DNA from 2 places in the Castellaniella sp. FW104-7C03 genome. Region 1 is predicted to be linked to the other one. Evidence: predicted binding sites of a transcription regulator. Region 1 holds the regulator's gene; the other holds the start of a gene.

Region 1 (5,948 bases):
CCGCCGTGTACCAGGCCTGGGCCAGGTCGCCAAGCTGCTTTTCAGCAGATGCAAGTTTTTCGGTGTCGCTGTGCAGGTTGGCCAGCATCAGGTCTCGCACAATGATTTCGTACGAGGCAATCAATAATTTGGCGACCTCGCCGCCACGCTCGGTATCCACCCCTGCCTTCAGGCCCGAGTCAACAATATCAATTGCCTTGGAGATGGCCTTGCCCCGGGCCGCGATGTTGCCAGCCTGAAAATAATGGCGGGCCTGCGTCAAGGAGGTGAGTGCCCCCCGGAACAGCAACGAAATCAGTCTCTCAGGTGAGGCACTGAGTACCTCGGTTTCGAGTCCGATGGTGGCGTAAGACCCGGTGGCGCGTGCTGACCGGGATCGTGGGGCGTAGGTCATCATGGTGCTTTATTTCTTGGCAGTGCCGAGCGCACTGAGCTGTTGTGTGAGGTAGCTGCTGAGGGAGTTCATTTGCGACACCATCGCATCAAGCTGAGTAAATTGTGTGCGGTAGGTGCTCATGCGTTGTTCGATACGATCGGCGGTGGCTTCGTATTGCTCCTGGATGTCGGCAACGGTTTTGGTGAGGCCGTCCTGGGCGCTGCTAAGCATGCCACCGGTTTTGGTAAAGGTATCGGCGGTATCGCTGACCCGCTTGCCAATACCGGTATCGCTGGTAAACAAAGAAGTAACACCTGACGTGTTGTCGGCCAGGGCTGCGCTGAGCTTTGTGTCGTCGATCTGGAGCTCGCCGGTTTTGGGGTCGGTGGTGATGCCGATCTGAGACAGGTTGGTGCCCTGGGAGGCGTCAAAGCCGCCCAAAATGGCATCCCGCATGCGGGTTTGCACTGAACGCGCGACGGAGTCGCCGGTCAGTGCCGATGAAGTCTGGCTATCAACGTTATAGGACGTGAGCGACTTGAGTGTACCCAACAGGCTGTTATACGAGCTGACGAAATCCTGTATGGCCTTTTTGGCAACAGAATCGTCTTTTGACAGTGAGACCGTGGCTGCGGTTGTCGTGGTTTGATTGAGTGTCAGGGTGACGCCGTCGATCACGTTTTCGACGGTGTTGGTGGCGCTGGTGATGTCTACGCCATTGATGTTCAGCAGGGCATCCTGGGCCGCCTGGCCCTGGGTGACATTGGCTGCATCGGTACCGGCGTACTGCAGGAAGCTATCGAGGGTGGCGTTGTTGGCAACCGAGATGTTGCTGACCGCGTTTTGCGCACCGGTTTCGCGACTGGTCAGTAACAGGCGATAAGGGGTGCCGCTGCCGTCGTTGATGACGGTGGCGTTGACGCCGATGTCTTTATCGTTGTTGATGGCATTTGCCAGGCCGTTGAGCGAGGTGTCCTGGCCGGTGAGATCCAGTGACTTGGTGGTGCCGTCTTGCAGAGTGATCGACAAGGTGCCGTCCGTACCAATGGCGCTGGTGCGATCGGCTTGGCCTGCAAAAACCAGTGTTTGGGAGGTAGCCAGTTGGGACACCTGGATGGAATACTGCCCTGCAATGGCCTTGTTGGTGCTGCTGACTGAGATGGCTTCAGAACTGGATTTGGCAGCGATTGCACCAAACGTATCAGTTTTGCCAACGGTTTCAGCTGATTTTTGAAACGACGCGATGGCATCCTTGAGCTTGCCATAGGCTGTGAGCCTGGCCTGCGCAACGGCCTTGCGGTCGCTGATAACCGCCAGCACCTGGTTTTCGTTTTTTTGCAGGTTGTTAAGCAGGTCGGTAAGTGGCAGCCCGGACAAGCCGAGAGAGGAAACAGTTGCCATGGTAAGTACTCCGTTTTATCCATTATGCGCTGGTTCGGCTCTGGGCAAAACCAGCGACAAGGGTGAGATTCAGTTTTTGTTCAGGCTTTGGTGTCTACCCCGGAGCCCTGCAGTTGCACAATCATTTTTGCAATGCGCAACATGGCTTCGGAGGGAATTTTTTTGATGACGTCGCCGCTGGCGCTGTCGATGATGGAGATCACCAACTGCTGGGTATCTTTGTCTACGTCAAAACGCATGCCGGTAGACCACGCCGTGAGGCTGTCGTTTACGACTTCCAGCGCTTTTTCGAGCGAAGAAGGCGGCGCGGGCGGATTGCCTTTTAGCGCGGCATCCTGCTGATTGGTGTGGCCGGATGACGATTGGGTATTGTCGGGGGCGGCAGCGGGGGTGACCGCTGGCTTGCCGGCAATCTGGTTGGGGGCCACAGGTGCCAGGCCCAGGCTGGCGGGGGTTAACTGACTGCCGATGGAATTGATCATGTGCGTTCCTTTACGGAAGATGTCTACTTGAACCAGGCAAATACCCCTATGTGGCCCCGGGGCTAGTTGAATAGGCTTTCTCAAAGGGCATAACGGCAGGATGGTCGAAAAGTTTAGGGCGCCAACTTGGTGCATACTTACATTAATTATGAGTACGGCCCCTTACACGCGCGATGTCTGTCTCTGAGGATCAGCTGATCGCCCAATATGCACCGCTTGTGCGCCGGCAGGCTTTGTCGCTTGTCGGGCGTTTGCCTGCCAACGTAGAGCTTGATGATCTGATGCAAGCAGGCATGATGGGGCTGCTGGATGCCGTGCGTCGTTACCAGCAACAGGCGGATGCCCAGTTTGAAACCTATGCGATCACCCGCATCCGGGGGGCCATGCTGGACGAGTTGCGCAGCCAGGACTGGCTGCCCCGCAGTGTGCGCACCAAGGCCAGAACCATCGAAGAAGCCATCCACGTACTGCATCACCAGTTGCTGCGCGCGCCCACAGAAACTGAGATCGCTGATCATATGGGCATTACCTTGGCCGCCTACCAGGCTCTGCTGGAAGACGCCCGGGGCATGCAGGTGTTGATGATCGAAGACCTCGTTCAGCACCGTGAGGGCATGGATACAGACGCCGCAATCAATACGGCCGGGCACGGTGCATCGGATACCAATCCGCTTCATTGGCTGGTGCGTGAGGGCCTGCGTGGTGCCTTGGTGTCGGCCATCGAAAACCTGCCAGAACGCGAGCAATTACTGTTGTCGCTGCAATTTGAACAAGACCTTAATCAAAAAGAGATTGCAGCAGTGCTCCAGGTTACCGAGGGGCGGGTCTCGCAGTTGCGTTCTCAGGCGGTTGCTCGGATTCGCGCCTGGCTGTCCAGCCACTCCTGGGAGCCCGAATCCGGCGGGGATGACCTCGAAAATCTGCTTTGAAACTATGCCTGACCGCTAAAGACAGCATTAAAACCTGAATTCTGCCACTGACTATCTTGTGCGCTGCAAAAGATTTATATAAAATACATCTTATGAAATAAGCAGTCACACTTAGCCGTCCAGAAGGAAGTTCTTCCATGAATATTGATCGTTTCAAAAGCCATCACGTCGAAATCCTCAGCGGTATTGCCGTACTGCGCAAGCTGTCACATCAGGGGGTGGCTGAGTATGCCGTGGATATTGCACACGAGCTCAAGGCGCTGTCACAGGTGATCACACAGCATCTGGCGATCGAAGACCGTATTTTGTATCCGTCCCTGGAGCGTAGCGGCGACGTTGCCATGGCCAACATGAGCCGCACCTATCAAAATGACATGCCGGGCATTGCCAATGCATTCATCAATTTTGCGCGTCGCTGGAGCAATGCCACGCTGCTGAGCAAAAAGCCTGAAGAGTTCAAGGCTGAGGCCAATGTTGTCCTTAAAAACATCCATACACGGATGGTGCGCGAAAACCGTGAGTTCTATCCAGCAATCGAGGCGATGGAAGAACATAGCTACGCATAAGCATTGCCGCAGCGTTTCCCGGAAAGCCATTCTATAATGGCCGGCTAGTTTCCCCTTGCGGCCTAACGAATGAAAACCTCCGAAATCCGTCAGAAGTTCCTGTCCTTTTTTGAATCCAAGGGGCATCAGGTCGTACCGTCCTCGCCCCTGGTGCCGGCCAACGACCCAACCTTGCTGTTTACCAATGCAGGTATGGTGCAGTTCAAGGACGTCTTTACCGGCAAAGACAGTCGGCCCTACCATCGTGCAACCACCGCCCAACGCTGCGTTCGGGCGGGTGGCAAGCACAACGATCTCGAAAATGTCGGGTATACCGCCCGTCACCATACTTTTTTCGAGATGTTGGGCAATTTCAGCTTTGGCGATTATTTCAAGCAGGATGCGATCCGGTACGCATGGTCGCTGCTTACCGACGTCTATGGTTTGCCCAAAGAAAAGCTCTGGGTCACTGTCTACCACGAAGACGACGAAGCCTATGATATCTGGGCCCAGCAGGTGGGGGTTCCCCCCGAGCGCATTATTCGCATTGGCGACAACAAAGGCGCGCGCTATGCCTCGGATAATTTCTGGCAGATGGCCGATACCGGCCCCTGTGGGCCGTGCTCCGAGATCTTTTACGACCATGGCGACGATATCTGGGGCGGCCCGCCGGGCTCTCCCGAAGAAGACGGTGATCGTTACATCGAAATCTGGAACCTGGTGTTCATGCAGTTCGAGCGTGACGCCCAGGGCACCATGCACCCGCTACCCAAGCCTTGTGTAGATACCGGCATGGGGCTCGAGCGCATTGCAGCGGTGCTGCAACACGTCCATTCCAACTACGACATCGATTTGTTTCAGCACCTGATTCGCGCCGCCGCCCGTGAAACCGGCACCAGCGATCTTGCCGACAATTCGCTCAAGGTGATTGCCGATCACATCCGTGCCTGCAGCTTTTTGGTGGTGGATGGTGTGATTCCGGGCAACGAGGGGCGAGGCTACGTGCTGCGCCGCATCATCCGTCGTGCCTTGCGTCATGGTCACAAGCTGGGGCAAAAAGGGGTGTTTTTCCACCGGCTGGTAGCCGATCTGGTCGAGCAAATGGGTGCTGCTTATCCAGAGCTCTCCGCCCAGCAGGCACGCGTCGAGCAAGTGCTGCGCCAGGAAGAAGAACGTTTTGGCGAAACCCTCGAGAACGGCATGCGGATTCTCGAGTCTGCGCTTTCAGCCCTGCCCCCGGGGCAGGCACTGGATGGTCAAACGCTGTTCACCTTGTACGACACCTACGGTTTTCCGGTGGATCTCACTGCCGATATCTGCCGCGAGCGCAAAATTCAGGTGGATCTTGACGGCTTCGAAACCGCCATGGCGCACCAGCGCGAGCAGGCTCGTGCCGCAGGCAAGTTCAAGGCTGCGACCGACCTCAGCTACGATGGCGTGGATACCCGCTTTGATGGCTACGAGCACCTCGAAGGCCAGGCCACCATCACTGGTTTATATATTGATGGCACCTTGGTCGATTCGATTGCCCAGGGGCAGGATGCCGTAGTGGTGCTGGATGCCACACCGTTTTATGCCGAGTCGGGTGGCCAGGTGGGTGATACTGGCGTCATGCACAACGCGGCGGCCCGTTTTCAGGTCGCAGATACACAAAAAATCCAAAGTACTGTGTTTGGTCACCATGGCACCGTCCTCGAAGGGACACTGTCCGTGGGGGATGTCGTGCAAACACAGGTAGATGGCCAGCGCCGTGCCGACACCATGCGCAACCACTCCGCCACACACTTGATGCACAAGGCCTTGCGTCAGGTGCTGGGTGAGCACGTCCAGCAGCGGGGTTCTTTGGTGGATCCAGACAAAACCCGTTTCGACTTCGCCCACGATGCGCCACTGAGCACCGACGAAATCGCCCAAGTAGAAGCCATCGTCAATACGCAGGTTCTGGCCAATCAGGCAGTACAAACGCGTTTGCTGGGCTACGACGAAGCCGTCGCTGCCGGCGCTATGGCGCTTTTTGGTGAAAAATACGGTGATGTCGTTCGCGTACTGGATATTGGGTTTTCTCGCGAGCTTTGCGGGGGTACCCATGTTTCACGCACTGGTGATATTGGCCTGTTCAAGATCACCTCTGAAAGCGGGGTGGCGGCGGGGATTCGCCGGGTCGAGGCGATCACCGGCCGCAATGCGCTGGCCTGGGTGCAAGATACGCAAGATG
Region 2 (5,948 bases), on a different contig from region 1:
CAGGCACCGGCCCCTTTAAAAACCGGCCCAAAGAAAGCTTTGCAAAGATCCGCGCGCTGTTTCCCATCCCCTCGTTAACCATGCACTTTGTGGTGCACAGCGACAAACAGGTGGATACCTTTGACGACCTGGCCGGCAAGACCATCCTGCTGGGCAAAGGCACGTTTGGCGCCAACGAGGGTGCCAAATACCTGAAATTGTTTGGCCTGGACGGCAAAGTGAAAATTGCCTCGGCAGAACTGGGCAATGCTGCCGAAGCCCTGCAAAACGGCCAGATCGACGGCTTTGTGACAGCCGGATCATTCCCCGCCCCCAACCTGGTGCAGGCCGCGGCCAGCACGCAAGTGGCACTGGTGTCCATGACTGACGAGCAAATCGCCAAAACCGGGCGTGCCAAACAGATCATCCCCGCAGGCACCTATGCCGGCGTAGACAAAGACGTGGCCACCACCTTTTTGCCAGTGGACGCCTTTGCCACCACCGACATGAGCGACGACACCGCCTATCTGCTGACAAAAACCTTCTGGGCGCAAAAGGCTGCTCTGAGCAAAACCGCCCCCTGGTGGAAAGCGGTAGAGCCCGAAATGATCATGAGTGCCGGCGTCAAACTGCACCCCGGTGCCATCCGCTACTACGAAGAGGCCGGTGTCACCATCCCCGAGGCCATGCGTTAATCCCATGAGCACCACCATCAGCACCATGGCAAGCACCGCCAGCACTTCTGCCAGCCCCGACAACCACCCGACACCTGCCACAATCGACACCCGCGCACCCTATGTATGGATTGCGCTGGGGTTGCTGTCCATGGTGTTTCACCTGGGGCTGATTTTCAGCGGCCTGGTGCCGGCCCTGGTGGCCCGCCCCTTGCATATGGCGCTGGCCCTGCCCTGGCTGTTCTTGTTTCCGGCGCATACCCGCAGCCAGCGGATCTCGGGCACGGTGCTGATGGTGATTGGGATGGCCTGCTGCGCGTATACGGTGATCAACGCCGATGCGCTGGGCAACCAGTACGGGTTTTTAGAGAACCCCCTGCAAATGGCCATTGGCCTGGCCTTGCTGGCGGTAACGCTGGAGATGGCTCGCCGCGCCATCGGCTGGCCCCTGCCGATGGTGGCACTGATCTGCCTGCTGTACGCCTTTTTTGGCGAACACATCCCTGGCCAGTTTGGCCACCCAACAGTGCCCTTTGCCAGCACCCTGGGTACCCTCACCATCACCGAAGGCGGCGTGTGGGGCTCGCTGACGGGCGTATCCGTTAACGTGGTGGCCATTTTTGTGATCATGGGCGCCGTGCTTAACGTGGGCGAAGCCGGCCAGGGCTTTCTTAATATTGCCATCGCCGCGGCCGGCCGCCTGCGAGGCGGAGCCGGCAAGGTGGCCGTGCTGGCCTCGGCCCTGTTTGGCTCGATCTCGGGCTCAGCCTCGGCCAATGCGGCATCCATCGGCTCTGTGACCATGCCCACCATGGTGCGCCTGGGCTACCCCAAGGCACTGGCCGGCGCCGTCGAGGCCGTGGCCTCATCGGGCGGGCAAATCATGCCGCCGCTGATGGGCGCGGGCGCCTTTGTGATGGTAGAGCTTACCGGCACCCCCTACACCCAGATCATGGGCGCGGCCCTGCTGCCCGCAATCCTGTACTTTCTGGCCGTCTGGATCGGTATCGATCTGTTTGCCCGCCGCTACGGCCTGCGGGCGTTGGATCAGGAAGACCATCCCCGTGGCCGGGACGTGCTGCTGACCATGATGTTCTTTTTGGTGCCCTTTGGCGTGCTGATGCAGCAGATGTTTATCGCCCGCGTCACCCCGCAATACGCGGCGTGCATCGCCATTTTGGTGGGCGCGGCACTGCTGTTTACCAATATCCGGTTCGAGTTCTCGCCACGCCTGTTTGCCCAGCGCCTGTCCCAGGCGGCCATCATCGCCGGCAAACAGATCTCGATGATTGCCGCCATCATCATCTGCGCCTCGATCATCATCGGCGTGCTGGGCATGACCGGCCTGGGCATCAAGGTCACCTCCGTGATTTTGGCCGTGGCGCAATCCAGCCTGTGGCCCGCCCTGCTGCTTACCGCCCTGGCCTGCCTGCTGCTGGGTATGGAAGTACCCACCACTGCCGCCTACGTCATCTGCGTGGCCGTCGCCGGCCCGGCACTGAGCAGCCTGGGTATCGATCTGCTGCTAGCCCATCTGTTTGTCTTCTGGTTTGCGCTGCTCTCCACCATCACGCCCCCCGTGTGCGGCACAGTGTTCATCACCGCCGGCATCGTGGGCGAAAACTGGCTGAAGGTAGCCGCCTCAGCCATGCGTCTGGGTATTGGCCTGTACATCATCCCCCTAGCGATGATTGCCAACCCGCAGGTGATTCAGCTGGCCAGCCACCCCATCCCCGCCCTGTTTGCCTTTGTGCGCATTGGCGTAGGGCTGTGGGGGCTGTCGTACGCGTTTATCTCGGGGCGCGGTGTGGGGATGCGCCTGCTGGCCGGAGCGATGGGGCTGGTGATGTGCTTTGGGTGGATGTGGGTGCGGTACGGGGTTGCCGTCTTGTAAAAAAACTTTGCCATAACACCCTAAAGTTTCCGACAGACAATCCGTTAATGGGACAGAACAGGAGGTCACTTGGTTTGTCATCCTGGGCAACAAGGGCGGATCTCCGCCAAACAACTTAGGAGTCTCTCATGGCTGTTATCAATACCAACTACCTTGCTCTGGTCTCCCAGAACAATCTGAACAAATCCCAATCCGCCCTGGGTTCCGCGATCCAACGCCTGTCCTCGGGCCTGCGCATCAACAGTGCCAAGGATGATGCTGCTGGTCAAGCCATCGCCAACCGCTTCACCGCCAACATCAATGGCCTGACGCAAGCTGCCCGTAACGCCAACGACGGCATCTCTATTTCCCAGACGGCAGAAGGCTCCCTGAACGAAGTCAACAACAACCTGCAACGCATTCGTCAACTGGCGGTTCAAGCCTACAATGGCACAAACTCGGACGAGGATTTAACCTCGATCAACGCCGAAGTCAAGCAACGCTTGGCCGAAATCACGCGCGTCGCAGAGCAGACACAGTTCAACGGTACCAAAGTCCTGGATGGTTCCACGTCTGGCGGCATCAACATCCAAGTCGGCGCCAACGACAACGAAACCATTAACGTCAAGGTTACAGATGCTACGCTCACCAATCTGCTGAGCGGTGCTTCCTCCATCACTGCCTCCGGCGGTCTGAGTATCACCGTCGTTTCTGGTGGTGCTGACACCCTCGCCTCCGGCGCTCTGGGGGAAATCGACGCAGCTATTGCCAAAGTCGACTCCATGCGTAGCGACCTGGGCGCAATCCAGAACCGCTTCGAATCCACAATTTCCAATCTGAATAACACCATCACCAACCTGTCGGCCTCGCGTTCGCGCATCGAAGACGCCGACTACGCGGTGGAAGTGTCCAACATGACACGTGCCCAAATCCTGCAACAGGCTGGTACTGCCGTGCTGGCCCAGGCAAATCAGGTACCGCAAACCATGTTGTCCTTGTTGCGTTAATTTGCAGCACTGTGCCCAGGCAGGTTTATACTGCCTATCGCACCAAAACCGCCGGATTCTTTCCGGCGGTTTTTTTTGAAGCGCACACCGTGCATCTCACACTAACCCTATCATGAGCCAAAAAGTCCTGATTACCCGCCTTGCGGGGCTGGGGGATGTTGCTTCTATCCTGATTCCCGCCGTCCGATTAGTGCACGAGCAAGAACCCAGTTCTACGATTGACGTGCTGACCTATGGAGCAGGTATCGAGCTTATGTCGCTATGTCCGGATATTGGCGATATCCTGGGTATCACACAAGAGCAATGGCCTCGCGACCTGATCCCCGCCACTCAAAGCTTTCTGAACATAGCCCAGGTCATCTCTTCACGTGGCTACGACCGGATTATTTGTCTAGATACCTGGTTTATGCCGTGCTTTCTGGCGCAGGTTTTGATGGATATTGGGCTTAATGTAGAAGGCAACCACCTGGATCGCCCTACCAGCGAGTTTTTTGCTGCGCAGCAAACAGGGCAACTATCAGATAATTACTTTAGCACTGCCTTTATGGCCAGTACATATCCCAACATGATGGACTGGTTAAGCCCCTGGTGGCTACAGCCACAATCCCATGCCAACTACCCAGAATACTATCTGATCCACTGCTGCGGCCTAGGAAAAAACATTACAATCAGCCTACCCACTGAACCCGATACTGTATTTAAAGAAACTGCTGCTGGACGCCCAATTATTGCGGTGTCATTTCGAGGCAGCACCGCTATCAAGCGCTATAAGCAGGCAGATACTCTAACATGTTTGCTGCAAGAAGCCGGCTACTACGTCTGGTCTGGATTTGACGGCAGCCTACCTATGCAGACCACCTTAGCTCGGCTTGCAACAACCAATCTGTTGGTTACCGTAGCAACATCCACTCAATGGCTGGCCAAACTGGTTGGCTGCCCATCCTTGATGCTACCTGGTGCCATGCATCCTGCCATCCTGGGGGCAGAATACACCATGGATCGAGTTGTAGATTGCCAATACTGCTGCCAGCGCGGCTGCCCCGCAGGCCGAAACTATGCTTGCATGGACGTACCAGCGCAGGACGTGATGGATCGGGCCCGTCACATCCTGGCTGGATAGGGCTGTATTTTAGCTTTATTCTGCTTGGGCGAATTCGGGCGCTATCCCCCAGGCGCGTGCCCATTGATCGAGAAACTCTCCCTCCATCATCCAATTTTGTCGAATCGCGTCACGCAAGGCGTCTCCTTTACGCCCTAATTCATCGGGGTCTGCCAGATGGGCACGAATCGCCTTAACCCAGTCCTGGTGACGGTTAGAGACAAGAGTCACAGGTAAATCTACACGATATGGCTCAATGTCCGTAGCAATAATCGGTACCCCACATGCACCTAATTCCAGCAGGCGAAGATTACTCTTACAGCGATTAAACTGATTTATCTCTAGCGGAACCACAGCCAAATCTAAATTAAGCTTGGCCAGCTTCTCTGGATACTCATGAAATGTCACACCTTTATGATATTCACAGGGAACGCCCTCAGGCTTCATCCCCATAAAGACCCATTCAACCTCATCTTTCAAGTCTTGGACGACAGAACGAATCTCTGCTAAATCGCCCGTATGGCTAGTTCCACCGGCCCAACCGACACGAAATTTACGGCCAACCCGGCGTTGGCTAACAAGATTACGCCACGGATCCACAGGCAAGCCATTTAAGGCCACACGGATATCATGGTGATAATTAGCATATTCCTGAGCTAGCACTGGCGTAGAAACCACTAACCAATCCACTTTTTCAATCGCACGGCGCATATATTTGATAACGCTCTGAGGTAGATCCTTACGATGGATGCTACGTGTTGGAATATTGGGCAGATAGTCATCAAAATCCATCACTACCTTAGCGCCTGTAATTTCTCGATAACGACGAATTTGAGAAAGAATGTCTTTGTTAAGCCAGCCCCCTTGCAACACAATCACATCAGGCTGCACACGAGCCACATCAGTGAAGTGAAAATCACGATGTTTTAACCCGCCCTCCAAACGCAGCTCTGCATCCATTGCCTTAAAAGGTTGCAGAATCCGGTAGTAACCACATCCTTGCCAATCAGCGTGCGCCGCCAATACCACAGGTAAAGGCCTACCCGGCAAAGGGTCCTGGATACGAGATGCTTCAGGACTAAGGTCAAAACCAGGAGAATGTTTGCCAAAGGCCGGATGATAGTAAGGATCTCGCGCCAATTGCGGCAACCACCGCTGATACAAGCGATCCCGCTGTTCATCATCCGGGCTGTTCTTCAGGCCAAATTTCTCTGTCAATACACGGCTCGCACCGCCCATGTGCAACAGGCCAGTGTCAGGCTCCAGAACCAGCAAATACCCTGCCTGTGTCGCCTTCATACTAAGGTCCGCGTCCG

The links. The regulator FliA, encoded in region 1, starts transcription of late flagellar genes. The targets are predictions, from matches to a motif close to CTAAAGTTTNNNNNNNNNNNGCCGNTA.
Region 2: a site for FliA is predicted at 2,568-2,594, ahead of ABS758_RS02735 (flagellin N-terminal helical domain-containing protein). Genes of this name have one in related genera too.

What each region holds. Positions count from the first base shown of each region.
Region 1 covers NZ_JBELOK010000011.1:40,807-46,754, reverse strand. The annotation lists gene fliS (flagellar export chaperone FliS) at 1-394, opposite strand, end outside; gene fliD (flagellar filament capping protein FliD) at 404-1,777, opposite strand; gene ABS758_RS13065 (flagellar protein FlaG) at 1,858-2,259, opposite strand; gene ABS758_RS13060 (RNA polymerase sigma factor FliA) at 2,433-3,188, shown strand; gene ABS758_RS13055 (hemerythrin domain-containing protein) at 3,326-3,754, shown strand; gene alaS (alanine--tRNA ligase) at 3,824-5,948, shown strand, end outside.
Region 2 covers NZ_JBELOK010000002.1:169,667-175,614, forward strand. The annotation lists gene ABS758_RS02725 (TAXI family TRAP transporter solute-binding subunit) at 1-674, shown strand, start outside; gene ABS758_RS02730 (TRAP transporter permease) at 679-2,547, shown strand; gene ABS758_RS02735 (flagellin N-terminal helical domain-containing protein) at 2,676-3,533, shown strand; gene ABS758_RS02740 (glycosyltransferase family 9 protein) at 3,724-4,653, shown strand; gene ABS758_RS02745 (glycosyltransferase) at 4,669-5,948, opposite strand, start outside.